Regions from separate parts of the Clostridium sp. D5 genome, predicted to be linked through region 2. Evidence: predicted binding sites of a transcription regulator. Region 2 holds the regulator's gene; the other holds the start of a gene.
What was found. The regulator Rex, encoded in region 2, represses fermentation and respiration genes when NADH is low (regulators of the CRP and FNR family bind a similar motif). The targets are predictions, from matches to a motif close to ATTGTTAANNNNTTAACAAT.
Positions count from the first base shown of each region.

Region 1 (8,132 bases), on a different contig from region 2:
CAGCGTATTGGCGGTATGCGTCTTTCCCGTTTGAGAGTCCGTAACGCATGGTGACAACGGCCGTGTCCTCTGTGTCGGATCCACGATTGATCCATTGAGGGGTAATACCCTGCTTCAGATTTTCTATGCCCTCAGCAGCCAGCTGGTATATAGCCTGGTAATCGGTGATGACAGCGCCGGGCGCATTTAGCTGGTCATAGGATACCCCTTTATAGCTTTCAGGATAGGCGAAATAACCGGAAAAATTATCGGTATATACGGACATATCGGCCAGCTTGTTTTCTTTGGGGAGGTAACTGTCGTATCCAAACAGGTCAAACTGCAGGATACAGAGGATTCCCACTACAGTACAAAGTGAAAGTGCAGATGAAACTTTTCCCGCTAAAAGCTGCCTTAAATCCTGATGATAAATAAATTCGATCAGCAGACAGAGCAGGAGAACCGTAAATATACTGATAAAGATAATCCATAAGGAGCCGCTTCCGCCACTGAATGTATCAATAAACAGGCCAATAAATAATGCTGTCGGCACCGCGATTAGAAACTTGACAACGGGAGCCGATTTGGGAAATGCAAGCGCATTCTCCGCCGCTTCAGCCGGATAATATTTATAGATCAGAAGTGCGGCGCCAAGCAGCACGGCGGCACAAAGAACAGCGCTGATAAGTATCACTGGTGATGCCGTGTGCCGGATAGTGGTGCGTAATATCCATGAAAATAGAGTTGCAGGGGTCATGTATCCGATGATTTCCTGCAGGACGATTGGTGAACGGCTGACCCATGTGCTAAAAAATTTGGCGGCAAGCCCGTCCATTAGAATCGTAATTATGTTTCCGTATACAAGAAGAACCAGTGAAGCAAGCACTCCTGTTACAATGCGTCCGGTCAGAAACATGGCCAATATGCTGGTGTGGTAGCAGATTAGAAAGCCAAGGATTGCTCCCAGCATGGAAAACAGACAGCTTGACAAAACGCTTGTGTTCATAATTCCGTGCGCCTGGCCTATCAGCAGCGCAGAGAGTGCGAACAGCAGATAGGGTACCATAAAGAGGATTATGCCGCTCCAGTAAGAGATGGCAAACCACTGTACGCGTCTGACAGGCATGGAATGGTAGAAATCCTGCTTATCTCTGGAATGCAGATAGGAGAATCCCGTTACTGCACATAAAATAGCCAGAATGATGATCAACCCGGCAAAATACCGGTTGGTATAACCATTGAAAAATCCGGGAAAGGTGCTGCCTGCCCAATTACTGAATTCTTCGCTGCCGGCCTTATACCAGCCCTGCGTCTTTAAGTTGTCAAAGGAAAGCAGAGTATAGACAGGAAGTATCAGAAACAGCAGAACCGCATTTAGGGCAGCAAGCCATCCGCGGTGCCTGATATCGGATTCTATAAATTTAAAGTATGAGATTTTTGATGTCATAGCCGGCTACCTCCGTTTCACTGATAAAGATTTCTTCTAAAGTTAATGGCAGTATTTCTGCAAATACAGGAGACTTTCTATTCACACAGTCAAGAAGGGCTTCTTTTGTGCCCCTTGCGGTAATCAGCATCAGAGAACCGGATTTTTCATACTGCAGAACTGTCAGTTCCTGTAGAAGCTGCTGTTCTCTGGCTTCATCGGGAAGGACGCACTGGATTTTATGGACATGGTATTTCATCTGATCCAGATCCTGGGTGAGAAGAAGCTTCCCCTTGTGCAGCAGGCCGATGCTGTCGCATATATCCTCCAGCTCACGGAGATTATGGGATGCGATGACCGGGGTGAAATCACGCTTCATCAGCTCTGAGGCAAACAGGCTTTTTACAGCCTGGCGCATGACCGGATCCAGCCCGTCAAATGTCTCATCACAGAGCAGATATTTTGTGCCTGTGCAGAGCCCCAGCAGAAGAGAAACCTGCTTTTTCATCCCCTTGGAAAAGGTGTTCAGTTTTCTGGTGAGCGCGATATCCAGTTTTTCAACTAGACTGTCAAAGGCCTTACTGTCGAACTGAGGATAGACCATTGCATAGTAATCCCGCATGGCGGCAGGGGTTGCATTAGGAAAGAAGTAGGCCGAATCCGAGAGAAAGCAGACATTTTCTTTGGCATTTCGATTCTCATAGGCAGTCTGTCCGTCTACCAGAAGAGCCCCACTGTCCGGCTTAAGAATCCCTGAAATCAGGCGCAGAAGAGTACTCTTTCCAGCACCGTTGCTTCCCACAAGGCCAAAGATCATCCCCTCACTGATCGATGCTGTGACATGATCTATTGCATGGATATTCTGGAACGTCTTGTCTATATTATTTAATTCAATCATGCAGAACCTCCTTTTTATAAAACTGGTCAATAAAATGGCTGCATTCTTCAAGTGTAACTCCGATTTCCCTGCCATAAAAGACCAGGTTTTTCAGATCTTCAAAAAATGCAAGCTTTTTCTGCTTAGCGAGCTGGCCAGTGCCTGAAACAAAATTGCCCCTTCCTTTTACCGGATATATAACCCTGCTGCTCCAGTTGGGCGTAAGCCTTCTGGATTGTATTCGGATTAATGGACAGCTGAAGGGCAAGGGAACGGACGGAGGGCATCTGGTCGTCTGGTTTTAATACGCCTTTTAAAATGAGCATCTGGAAACGTTCCACGATCTGCTCATAGATTGGCGTTCTGCTTTGATAATCAATGTTTATCATGCGGACCTCCTGAATGGGTAGTGTGTGAAGTGTACTAATTCAAATAATACACTTAATGTAACATATCGGCCAGTATATGTCAAATCAGAATCTAGTTAACGAGCTTTAGCCTCGTTGACGGACGGGGGCGCTTCATGAAGGGATAGCCGTGAGCCTCCAGAAGAACATACCTGTCCTTTCAAAAATGCGGACACGGACCTAAGAAATTCCAGGCGGGAAACAGCCGCGAAAATGGAGCACAGCTGACACATCACGCGAAATCCGATGATTTCCCGCGCTGGGTCAGCTGATTTTTTGATTCGGAATCAAAAAATCTCTCCATTTTCATGGCTATTTCCCACCAGGAATTTCTAAGGTTCGTTTTAGCGTTTTTGAAAGGACAGGTATGTTCTTCTGGAGGCTCACGGCTATCCCTTCATGAAGCTTGGTGCATCCAGCGGGAAGAGTAAATTCGCCCCCTGGGGTGGGGCCTCAAACGGGGGCAGCGGATGGAAATTGAATCGGTGTAACTTTTAAATCCCCAGTAGGTTATTAAAGATATGGGCGGATATAACTTAAAAATCATTCAACTTCATAACGTATAAAAACAATTAAAACCTTACTGGAGATATTCAAGCTCCATCAATTCAATCTCCATCCGCCGCCCCGGTCTGAGCCCCCAACCGTAAAACGAATCTTTCCTGCCGTCCGGATGCACCAGCTTACCGGGAGCCGGGACGGGCTGTGAAAAGCACCTGTCCTGTTGGAAATGCTTTTAGCGAGCATAGCAGCAGTTAGAGGAAATCCGCAAAATCGGCCGGAAAAAAGCTGCTTCCGAAGCAGCTTTTTAAAACGCCTGAGGCGTTTAATCACCAGATTAAACGGTGAATGCGTTTGGTTCCGGCTGATTTTGCGGATTTCCTCTTACTGCTGCTTGGCGCAGCGGCCGTATTTCCAACAGGACAGGTGCTTTTCACAGCCCGTCCCGGTTTCCGGTAAGCGTCCCCCTCCGCCCGCCCCCAAGACTGAAGCTCATGTACTTTATGAAATATTCGTGGGAAATGTTGTTTTTTCTATTGATTAAAAGGTGTATTTACCATATAATGAACAGTGATTGATAAAATTTTAACTATATCATACAAAAGTACAGTTTATAAGGTTTTTGAGGTCTTATAAACACAGTTTAAGGAGGTATCTCATGTTAGATCAGACCTACTATGACAAGGCAGATGAAATCATAGCGTCACATGGGGCAGAACAGGCATCACTGATTCCTATTATTCAGGACATTCAGACGGAATACCGTTACCTGCCGCCTGAGCTTTTGAGTTATGTGGCAGGGAAGCTTGGGATTAATGAAGCAAAGGCTTACAGTGTAGCAACATTTTATGAGAATTTTTCTTTTGAACCAAAAGGAAAATATATCATTAAGGTATGTGACGGAACAGCCTGTCATGTGCGTAAATCGATTCCGATCCTGGATCGGCTTTATAGCGAGCTGGGGCTTTCCAAAGAAAAAGCAACAACAGACGATATGCTGTTTACGCTGGAAACAGTTTCCTGTCTTGGAGCCTGCGGGCTGGCACCGGTACTGACGGTGAATGACAAGGTATATCCGGCGATGACACCGGATACGGCAGCTGATTTAATTCGCGAGTTGAGAGGAGCTTAAAAGTATGGAAAGAATTGGAAATAGAGAAGCTCTCGGACAGGTTCGTGAAGCTTCGAAAGCACGGATAGAAGACAGTAAATGCAGAGTGCTGATTTGTGCGGGTACAGGATGTCTGGCAGGCGGCTCCGGCGATATTTACAAGAGAATGTGTGAACTGGTAGAGGAGAATCCGGATGTGGAAGTACATTTCGGAGAAGAGATTGCACATGGTGACGGGGAAATCGGCATTAAGAAAAGCGGATGCCATGGGTTCTGTGAGATGGGACCTCTGATGAGAATCGAACCGCAGGGAATTTTGTATACAAAGGTACAGCTTGAGGATTGCGATGAGATCTTCCACCGGACCATTGAAAAGGGAGAGCCGATCAGGCATCTGTTATTCAAGCAGGACGGGATCGAGTACCAGAAGCAGGACGAGATTCCATTTTATAAAAAACAGACAAGAAATGTCCTGAAAAACTGCGGGCAGATTGATGCTGAACATATACAGGAGTATATTTCCACGGGTGGATATGAGGCGCTGGAGAAGGTGCTGTTTAATATGAAGCCGGAGGAAGTCATCCAGGAGATCACGGAATCCAATCTGCGCGGACGCGGGGGCGGCGGTTTCCAGACCGGTTATAAGTGGTCACAGGTTGCAAGACAGCAGGAAAAAGAGCGTTACGTAGTCTGTAACGGTGATGAGGGAGATCCGGGTGCATTTATGGACCGAAGCATCATGGAAGGTGACCCTCATAAGATGATAGAAGGAATGATGATTGCGGCTTACGCTGTGGGAGCATCAGAGGGGTACATCTATGTACGTGCAGAATATCCTCTGGCAATCAGCCGTTTGAAACTGGCAATTGCACAGGCTGAAGAGTGTGGACTGCTGGGAGATGACATTCTGGGAACCGGTTTTTCCTTCCACTTACATATCAACAGAGGCGCAGGTGCATTTGTCTGTGGAGAAGGAAGCGCTCTGACAGCATCTATAGAAGGAAACCGCGGTATGCCGCGTGTTAAACCTCCAAGAACTGTAGAACAGGGACTGTTCGCGAAACCGACGGTACTGAACAACGTAGAAACATTTGCAAACGTACCCATGATTATTAACGAAGGTGCGGATTGGTTTAAGAGCATCGGACCGGAGAGCAGCCCCGGAACGAAGGCATTTGCCCTCACAGGAAGCGTTAAGCATACCGGACTGATTGAGGTTCCGATGGGAACTACCCTCCGCGAGGTTATTTATGATATCGGCGGCGGAATCAAAGGAGACGGAGAATTTAAGGCGGTACAGATCGGCGGACCATCCGGCGGATGTCTGATTACGCCTCATCTGGATATCAATCTGGATTTCGATTCCCTGAAGAAGATGGGAGCCATGATTGGATCCGGCGGGCTGGTTGTCATGGACGATCATACCTGTATGGTAGAAGTCGCAAGATTCTTCATGAACTTTACCCAGAACGAGAGCTGCGGAAAATGTGTTCCGTGCCGTGAAGGTACGAAGCGTATGCTGGAGATTCTGGAAAGAATCGTTGCCGGAAACGGAAAAATGGAAGACCTGGATCTTCTGGAAGAACTGGCAAATACAATTACGGATACCGCACTGTGTGGCCTGGGCAAAAGCGCGGCACTGCCTGTTGTCAGTACGCTGAAGCTGTTCAGAGAAGAGTACGAGCAGCATGTAGTTGAAAAGAAATGTGTATCCCATAACTGTACGGCAATGAGGCAGTTTATCATCAGTGCCGAACGCTGCAAGGGATGTTCCAAGTGTGCGAGAAACTGTCCGGTAGGAGCCATCAGCGGACAGATCAAAGAACCATATGTCATTGATAATGAAAAATGTATTAAGTGCGGTGCCTGCGAGAGCGCCTGTGCATTTGGTGCGATACATATTGAAGGGTAGGAGGAAACGAACATGAGTTATATGACAATCAACAACAGAAGGGTCGCCTTTACGAATGAAAAGAATGTTCTTTCCGTCATCCGCAGATCGGGAATTGACCTTCCTACTTTCTGCTATCATTCAGAACTTTCCACTTACGGCGCCTGTCGTATGTGCGTAGTAGAAGATGACAGAGGAAGAATATTTGCATCCTGCTCCGAGACACCACGGGACGGAATGGTGATTTATACAAACACGCCAAGGCTGCAGCATCACAGAAAGATGATCATTGAGCTGCTTCTGGCTTCCCATTGCCGTGACTGTACAACCTGTGCAAAAAATGGTGTCTGTACACTGCAGAAGCTGTCCAGACAGCTCGGAATCATGGACGTGCGGTTCGAAAACAACAAAAAGCAGCTGGAAAGAGATACCACATCCGAATGCGTTGTGAGAGATCCGAATAAGTGTATACTTTGCGGTGACTGTGTCAGAACCTGTGATGAGATTCAGGGCCTGGGTATCCTGGATTTTGCTTTCCGCGGTTCCAAGATGCAGGTGACACCGGCATTTAATAAAGACCTGGCACAGACGGACTGTGTAGGCTGCGGACAGTGCCGTGCGGTATGTCCGACGGGTGCGATCACAATCAAACAGAACGTAGAACCGGTATGGCATGCGCTGTGTGATAAGAATACCCGTGTAGTTGTTCAGATTGCTCCGGCAGTCCGTGTGGCGATCGGGGACAAGTTCGGCATCAAAAAAGGGGAAAATGTACTGGGACGCCTTGTGGCAGCTCTGCGCCGCATCGGTTTTGACGAAGTATACGACACGAACTTTGGTGCGGATCTGACTGTTATGGAGGAATCCAAAGAACTGCTGGAACGCCTGGAGTCAGGGGAGAACCTTCCGCTTTTCACTTCATGCTGTCCGGCATGGGTGAAGTTCTGCGAAAAGAAATATCCTGAGTTTCGAAAGAATATTTCATCCTGTCGTTCTCCGCAGGAGATGTTCGGAGCACTGATTAAGGAAGAGGCGCGCATGAAGGCAGAAGAGGACACCAGAAAGACTATGGTGATTTCGATTATGCCATGTACGGCAAAAAAAGCGGAAATTACAAGACCTGAGCACTTTACGGACGGAGAGCAGAATGTGGACTATGTTCTGACTACCACTGAGGTTACCCGTATGATTCAGGAAGCCGGAATCGACCTTGCACAGGTGAAGCCGGAAGCGCTGGATATGCCGTTCGGCCTGTCATCCGGTGCCGGAGCAATCTTCGGAGTAACCGGCGGTGTTACAGAAGCAGTGCTGCGTCGTCTTGTAAACAGCAACAGATCAGAGGATCTGGAAGCAATCAGCTTTACCGGAGTGCGCGGTGTGGACGGTATCAAGGAAGCTAAGGTAAAACTGGGAGACAGAGAAGTAAAAATTGCGGTTGTGAATGGCCTGAAATCTGCATCCGAAGTGCTGGATAAGATGAAAGCAGGAGAGGTGTACTATGATTTCGTGGAAGTCATGGCATGTAAGAGAGGATGTATCGCCGGAGGCGGACAGCCGGTGCCGATCGGACCTAGAACGAAGAAGGCAAGACTGGAAGGGCTTTATAAGATCGACAGCCTGGCACAGATCAAATTGTCAAACCAGAATCCTATTGTAATGTCGGCTTATGATGGGATACTGAAAGGGAAAGAACATAAACTGCTTCATAATAAAGTGAATTAGCGAACAGACCGGGGAGACGGTGATTAGGGCGTCCGCCTCTTTGTACCTGAGGATGCGGCGCCGGGCGGAAGATCTGCCTGTGCCTGCGGATGCCGGGCGTTTAGCCTAGTTTACGTAGGGATAAAATAGAAAAATCTGATGGAACCGGCGACATGCAGCCCCCAATTTGATAATTGGGGGCCTTAGTCGCCTCAGACTTTGCTTGGTAAAGCAAAGTC
Region 1 is NZ_GL870810.1:313,107-321,238, forward strand. It holds gene HMPREF0240_RS07805 (DUF6449 domain-containing protein) at 1-1,426, opposite strand, end outside; gene HMPREF0240_RS07810 (ABC transporter ATP-binding protein) at 1,401-2,303, opposite strand; gene HMPREF0240_RS07815 (GntR family transcriptional regulator) at 2,426-2,671, opposite strand; gene HMPREF0240_RS07820 (NAD(P)H-dependent oxidoreductase subunit E) at 3,849-4,322, shown strand; gene nuoF (NADH-quinone oxidoreductase subunit NuoF) at 4,327-6,213, shown strand; gene HMPREF0240_RS07830 ([FeFe] hydrogenase, group A) at 6,226-7,914, shown strand.
Region 1: the regulator Rex is predicted to act here: its motif matches at 3,764-3,783, upstream of HMPREF0240_RS07820 (NAD(P)H-dependent oxidoreductase subunit E).

Region 2 (8,132 bases):
AAAAATTCCATATGTGGGGTTCCTTCCTCCCAAAAAGTGTCCTTAAAATAAATTTCATTGATTAAGTGTAACATAAATCAAACTGCTTGTATAGAATGAAGGCCATACCGACGTTTGTTGTCAGCAGCCCGCTTCCCGGTCTGCGCGTGGTTCCGTGTAAACCGACCTAAATGGAATTGTAAGGGCCATGTAGAAGCTTCACCAAAATATTGCAGAAAGGTACATGTCCGGCCTCTAAAATTAAGTGTTGACACAGAATGTATAATTGTATACAATTATACGTGGATGTAATCTGTGAACTCGAAAGGTTTCATGGAATGTTAACTGTCTATACAGGAGGTAAGGATAAAATGGATAACAGAAAAGTTTATTTGAACAAGCACACGAATCTATTGGAACTTGAAGAGCATATGTATCAGCTGGTGGATGTGGATTCCCCGAATGTGTTCCGCAATCTTTTCCATTATGACGAGATACCGAAAATTGCATTTAATGACAGAATCGTCCCCCACAATATGCCGGACGAGATCTGGATTACAGATACCACATTCCGTGATGGACAGCAGTCACGTGCTCCTTATACAACGGAACAGATTGTGACTATTTTTGATTATTTACATAAGCTCGGCGGCCCCAATGGAAAGATCAGACAGAGCGAATTTTTCCTGTACAGTAAAAAGGACAGGGATGCTGTTTATAAATGTCTGGAGAAGGGATATGAATTTCCGGAAGTTACAAGCTGGATCCGGGCAAATAAGAAAGATTTTGAGCTGGTGAAAGATATCGGACTGAAGGAAACTGGTATTCTTGTAAGCTGCTCAGATTATCATATATTCTACAAACTGAAGATGACCCGCAAAGAAGCGCTGGAGCATTATCTTTCTGTAGTCAGAGAGTGCATGGAGACAGGTGTGAAACCGAGATGCCATCTGGAGGATATTACAAGGTCTGATATTTATGGATTTGTTATTCCGTTCTGCCTGGAGCTGATGAAGCTGATGGAGGAGTACCAGATACCCGTCAAGATCCGTGCCTGTGATACAATGGGGTATGGAGTGAATTTTCCGGGCGCAGTAATCCCAAGATCCATACCTGGCATTATTTATGGACTTATGACGCATGCAGGCGTTCCAAGTGAGCTGATCGAGTTCCACGGTCACAATGACTTTTATAAAGCGGTTAACAATTCAACCACAGCCTGGCTGTACGGTGCATCTGGAGTGAACTGTTCCCTGTTTGGGATCGGAGAGCGTACCGGCAATACTCCGCTTGAAGCGATGGTATTCGAATATGCACAGCTCAGAGGCACACTGGATGGTATGGATACAACCATGATAACAGAGCTGGCAGAGTACTATGAAAAAGAGATCGGTTACCGTGTTCCCTCCAGAACACCATTTGTCGGGAAGAATTTTAATGTAACCCGCGCCGGAATACATGCGGACGGCATGCTGAAGAATGAAGAGATTTATAACATTTTTGATACAGACAAATACCTGAACCGTCCAGCACTTGTGTCTGTCTCCAATACATCAGGTGTTGCCGGCATTGCCTACTGGATTAACGCATATTATAAGCTTCCTGCAGACCGCCAGGTGGATAAAAACTCGCAGCTTGTACTGGAATTAAAGCGCTGGGTGGACAAAGAATATGAAGAAGGTCGCGTTACAGTCTTGACAGATGATGAATTAGTTGCCAAAATAGACAGTGTATGCAGCGAGCTGCATATAACACTCTGACTTGGGAGGACATAAAAATAAAATGGAAGAATATCAGGATCATTCCTTGGGCAGCCGTGTTTTTCAGAGAATCCGGGACGATATCCTAAAAGGTAAATATGAGGAACACGATGAATTAAGGGAAAATACCATCGGGAAAGAACTGGGAGTCAGCCGTACGCCCGTGCGCGAGGCACTGAGGCAGCTGGAGCTGGAAGGACTTGTTTCTATCATCCCTAATAAGGGCGCATATGTAACAGGGATTTCTCCCAAGGATGTCAGTGACATCTATATGATCCGTTCTATGCTGGAAGGGCTGTGTGCAAGATGGGCAACAGAGAACATTACAGATGAGCAGCTGGATGAGCTGGACGAGATTATGCTTCTTTCCGAGTTTCATATGAAAAAAGAAGGGGGCGGCAGTGCAGATCAGGTGACCGAATTGGACGGCAAGTTCCACGCTATTTTATATGAGGCGTCAAACAGTAAGATACTCAGCCATGTATTAATGGATTTCCATAAGTATGTCCAGCTGGCACGGAGGTCTTCCGTAGTCTCAGAAGAGCGCGCCAGAAAGTCGATCCGGGAGCACAAGCAGATCCTGCGCGCGATCCGGGATAAAGATGCAGACCTTGCAGAACAGCTCGCCAATGAGCATATCCTGCATGTCATACAGAACCTGAAGAAACAGGGTTATGAAGAATTATTAGGAGGAGACAGCTAAGATGGAAAAGATTAAGATGAGTACACCGATTGTTGAGATGGATGGGGACGAGATGACAAGGATCCTCTGGAAGATGATCAAAGATAATCTTCTGGAGCCTTTCATTGAATTGAATACGGAATACTATGATTTGGGCCTGGAATACAGAAATGAAACAGATGACCAGGTTACCGTTGATTCCGCCAATGCCACAAAGAAGTATAAGGTAGCCGTAAAGTGCGCGACAATCACACCGAATGCTGCCCGTATGGACGAATATGACCTGAAGGAAATGTGGAAGAGCCCGAACGGAACCATCCGTGCCATTCTGGACGGAACAGTATTCCGTGCTCCGATTGTTGTAAAAGGAATTGAGCCGTGCGTAAAGAACTGGAAGAAGCCCATTACCATTGCGAGACATGCATATGGTGATGTGTACAAGGGTTCTGAGATGAAGATTCCGGGCGCCGGCAAGGTGGAGCTTGTCTACACAGCGGAAGATGGAACCGAGATGAAAGAACTTGTACATAATTTTGCAGGTCCTGGAATCGTGCAGGGAATGCACAATATCAATCAGTCCATTGAGAGTTTTGCAAGAAGCTGCTTTAACTATGCACTGGACACAAAACAGGATCTCTGGTTTGCAACAAAAGATACCATCTCCAAAAAATATGACCACACATTCAAAGACATCTTCCAGGAAATCTATGATGCAGAATATGATGATAAGTTCAAAGCAGCCGGAATTGAATATTTCTATACTCTGATCGATGACGCGGTAGCCCGTGTTATGAAGTCGGAAGGCGGATATATCTGGGCATGCAAGAACTATGACGGCGATGTAATGAGCGACATGGTATCCTCAGCATTTGGTTCGCTTGCCATGATGACATCCGTACTGGTATCTCCGGACGGATATTATGAGTATGAAGCAGCACACGGAACCGTACAGCGCCATTATTACAAGCATCTCAAGGGGGAGGAGACATCTACCAACTCCGTGGCAACGATCTTTGCATGGACAGGCGCACTGAGAAAACGCGGAGAACTGGACGGGAATAACGAACTGATGGAATTTGCTGACAAACTCGAAAAAGCGACCATTGATACGATAGAATCAGGAAGCATGACAAAGGATCTGGCTTTGATTACATCAATTGAGAATCCAACCGTACTTAACAGCGAGGATTTTATCAAGGCGATTGCGGCAAGATTGTAATACAATCTTCGGTAAGCAAACTTTTACGGCTGTGTGGAACGGTAGAGGAGACACCGTCTCTTCCTTTCATACAGCCGTTCTTTTATATAAAGAGTGGACAAGCCCCAGGGGATTACCTATATGACAAAAAACAGGCCGGCATGCAGAGTAATTATTCCTGCATACCGTCCTGTTTTTTATCATTCAGCCAGTTCCTCCCATTTTTCGTAGAGAATTTCCAGCTCTTCTTCGTTAGAAGCCTTTTCCAGCGCCAGTTCCTGGCATTTGACGGAATTGGAATACACTTCTTCATGTGTCATCAGATCATCGATCTCCGTATTCCTCTCTTCAAGGACAGTGATCCGTTCTTCCGTCTTTTTCAGCTCATTCAGTCTTTTACGCTCCCTGGCCTGCTGTTCCTTCTGTTCCTGCCAGCTCAGCTTTGCCTCCGAGACAGATTCCTCCGAAGCGCCATATCCTCCGGCGCCCCCGGCTGCCGGAGAAGCGTAGACGGCCGTCAGCTCATCCTTTTTCTCCAGATAGTAGTCATAATTGCCAATATAGTTTACAAAAGTCTGATTCACCAGCTCCAGTATGCGCGTGGCTGTCTGGTTGATGAAGTAACGGTCATGTGATACATAAAGCACGGTACCGGTATAATCATTGAGTGCCTTTTCGAGTATCTCTTTTGAAGTGATATCGAGATGGTTGGTGGGCTCATCCAATATCAGAAAATTTGCTTCGGAAAGCATCAGCTTTGCCAGTGATACGCGCCCCTTCTCGCCGCCGCTCAGATCACCAATTCGTTTATATACATCATCCCCGGTAAACTGAAAAGCCGCAAGAGTATTTCTGATCTGCGTATTATTCAGGGAAGGATAGTCATCCGAAATCTCCTCGAATATATTTTTCATATCATGCAGTACATGATGCTCCTGGTCATAATAACCGATTTTCACCTTAGATCCCAACGTAAAAGAGCCAGTATCCGGAGGAACCACCTGGTTAATAATTTTCAGAAGAGTGGTTTTACCTGTTCCGTTATCTCCAATGACCGCCACATGTTCGCCGCGTCTTATGTCAAAGCTGATATCCTGGAATAAGGTCTGGCTGTCAAAGCGTTTAGACAGGCCTTCCACTGAAAGTACATCGTTGCCGCTTAAGGAAGATGGCTCCAGGGAAAAATGTATATCCTTTGCTGCCTCCTGAGGCTTATCAACTAACGTCATTTTGTCCAGCAGTTTCTCGCGGCTTTCCGCCCGCTTAATGGACTTTTCCCGGTTGAAAGAACGTAGCTTCTCAATGACGGCCTCCTGATGCTTGATTTCCCGCTGCTGATTCAGATATTCTTTCATCATGGCATCCCGGATCTGCTGCTTCTTATCCGCATAAGCCTTATAGTTGCCGGAATACATCCTCACAGCTCCGTTTTCTATCTCCACTACTTTTGTAACCACACGGTTTAAGAAAAAACGGTCATGGGATACAATAAATACAGCCCCAGGATAATTGAGCAGATATGTTTCCAGCCAGGTGATTGAATTTAAGTCCAGATGGTTCGTAGGCTCATCCAGAAGCAGAATATCGGGCTTTGTAAGAAGCAGCTTGCCCAGAGAGACCCTTGTTTTCTGCCCGCCGGAGAGAGTGTCAGTCTTTTTATCAAAATCCGCCTCCTGAAAGCCCAGACCCTTCAGGACTCCTGTCAGCTCACTCTCGTAAGCATAACCGTTTTGTGCCTCAAACTCTGACATCATTCTGTGATAGGTGTCAAGTCTGCCCTGAAGTGCCTCCCCGGTCAGTGATTTTAATTCTTTTTCTATCGAGCGGATCTGGTTTTCAAGCTCTATAATATCCGCCTTCGCTGTTTTTACTTCCTCATATATGGAACGGCCGCCCTCAAGATTCTGCTGCTGTGCAAGATATCCGAGTGTTTTCCCCTTTGTCAGTACAAATTCACCGCTGTCAGCAGGCTCTTCCTTCACAATCATTTTTAATATGGTGGATTTTCCAGCCCCGTTTACCCCGACCAGAGCCGCCTTTTCCCTGTCTTCTATATGGAAGGAACCATCTCTGACGATGAGCTGTCCGCCGAATGCCTTATTGAGATTATGACATGCCAGTATCATTAGAAACCTCCTGTTCTCTTCAGTATCAGGCCTGCCGGTTATACCTTATGCTGCAGCTGTGCTGCAGACCCGCCCGAAGGGCATGCATTACGGGGTGCCCTCTGGGTATACCTTATTCTGCAGCTGTGCTGCAGACCCGCCCGAAGGGCATGCATTACGGGATGCCCTCTGGGTATGCAATAACCGCCAAGTCCTGCTCTTTGTCCAAAATTTACATACTTATTCCATTATAACGAAAATAGTTTAAAATACAACTAAAAATTTGACTTTGTCCGTACAATTCTATATAATATAACCTAGATTAAGTTTGGAGGGCGATAGCTGTGGAAGATAGAGAGATATCACGTGCGGTAATTGGACGGCTGCCAAGATATTACAGATATCTGGGAGAACTGCTGGATGCAGGAGTAGAACGTATTTCATCAAATGACCTGAGTAAGAAGATGAGTGTCACGGCATCTCAGATTCGCCAGGATTTAAATAACTTTGGTGGTTTCGGACAACAGGGTTATGGATACAATGTCAAGTATCTCTATACCGAGATAGGTAAGATTCTTGGATTAAACCGAAAACATAACGTAATCATCATAGGTGCCGGGAATCTGGGACAGGCACTTGCCAATTACGCGGCTTTTGAAAAGAGCGGATTTATACTGCAGGGTATTTTTGACGTTAACCCAAGGCTGGAAGGCGTAACAATACGCGGAATACCGATCCGTATGATGGATGATCTGAGACAATTTGTCAAAAATACGGATATTGAGATCGCTGCACTTACAATTCCAAAGTCAAAAGCGGTGGAAGTGGCCGATATGCTTGTTGAGAACGGGATTAAGGGTATATGGAATTTTGCACATACAGACCTGCACTTACCGGATGACGTAATTGTAGAAAGCGTACATTTATATGACAGCTTAATGAAGCTGTCATATAATATCAGTCGTTATAATGAGGAACATGAGAAATAACCGACAACACAAGACGTGTAACAAAGGCTTTGTGCCTTTTTTACACGTTGTTTCGTTTTCAGAGAAGTAAGGAGAGTGATCTTATGAGATATCTGCCTACCGGCGAATGGATGCAGAAAGCAGACAACTATACAATTGATGAAATCGGACTTCCTTCTATGGTGCTGATGGAGCGTGCTGCACTGGCGGCAGTGACTGCCATGGAACAGGAGAAGATCAATACACAGAGAACGCTGGTTGTATGCGGTTCCGGCAACAATGGAGGGGATGGCTTTGCGATTGCCCGCCTTTTAAAGGAAAAGGGATGTCAGGCAGAAGCTGCTTTTATTGGAAATGAAGCGTCTATGACTCCGGATTGCAGACAGCAGATGAAAATCGCTGAAAAATGCGGTGTTCCTATAGTAACAACAATCAGCAGGCAGGAATATACTGTTATAGTGGATGCCGTCTTTGGTGTAGGCCTCAATAGAGAAGTATTGGGAGCTTATGCAGCAAATATTAAAAAGATGAATGATCTGCCGGGGCAGAAGGTTGCTGTCGATATCCCTTCCGGTATCTGTTCCGCTACTGGAAATGTACTGGGCACGGCATTCTGCGCCGATCTGACAGTCACTTTTGAGTGCGAAAAGCTCGGATGCATCCTTCATCCGGGGCATCAGTATGCAGGAAAAACGATTCCCGTGGCGATCGGAATCAGCCGGAAACTTTTTGAAAAGGAGCCGGGTGTCTGTTATACATTTGAAAAATCGGATCTGCCGGAACTGATTCCTTCCAGAAAGCCCAATTCTCATAAGGGCACTTATGGAAAGATTCTGATGATTACCGGAAGCCGGGGCATGTCGGGAGCTGCATATCTCAGCGCAAAAGCGGCATATACCTGCGGTGCCGGTCTTGTACAGATTTATACACATGAAGATAACAGGGTGATCCTGCAGCAGCTTTTACCGGAAGCTATTGTCAGCACCTATACAGAATATGAAGAAGAATCCCTTGGGGAACTCCTTGCCTGGGCCGATGTGGTATGCATGGGCTGCGGGCTGGGAAAGAGCCGCACATCGGAATGTATTGCAACACAGGTTATGAAGGAAGTTAAGACTCCCTGTGTGATAGATGCAGACGGACTGAATATACTGGCCTGCCATCCCGAATTGCTGGAAGAGCGGGAGCGTCCCATTATCCTGACACCCCATATGAAAGAGATGTCCGGGCTGCTGGGATGTTCTGTTGCGGAACTTCAGGAAAAGCGTTTTGAAATGACAAGAGCATTTACTGTGAAGGCCGGTGTCGTCTGTGCTTTAAAGGATGCCCGCACAATTGTGGCCAAATGGGACCGTCAGACATTTGTCAATACAGCAGGAAACAGCTCTATGGCAAAGGCCGGGTCCGGTGATGTACTGGCAGGAGTGATTGCAGGGCTGC
Region 2 is NZ_GL870814.1:189,349-197,480, forward strand. It holds gene HMPREF0240_RS14410 (adenosylcobinamide amidohydrolase) at 1-11, opposite strand, end outside; gene HMPREF0240_RS14415 (2-isopropylmalate synthase) at 351-1,739, shown strand; gene HMPREF0240_RS14420 (GntR family transcriptional regulator) at 1,762-2,442, shown strand; gene HMPREF0240_RS14425 (NADP-dependent isocitrate dehydrogenase) at 2,444-3,640, shown strand; gene HMPREF0240_RS14430 (ABC-F family ATP-binding cassette domain-containing protein) at 3,820-5,745, opposite strand; gene HMPREF0240_RS14435 (redox-sensing transcriptional repressor Rex) at 6,069-6,713, shown strand; gene HMPREF0240_RS14440 (bifunctional ADP-dependent NAD(P)H-hydrate dehydratase/NAD(P)H-hydrate epimerase) at 6,797-8,132, shown strand, end outside.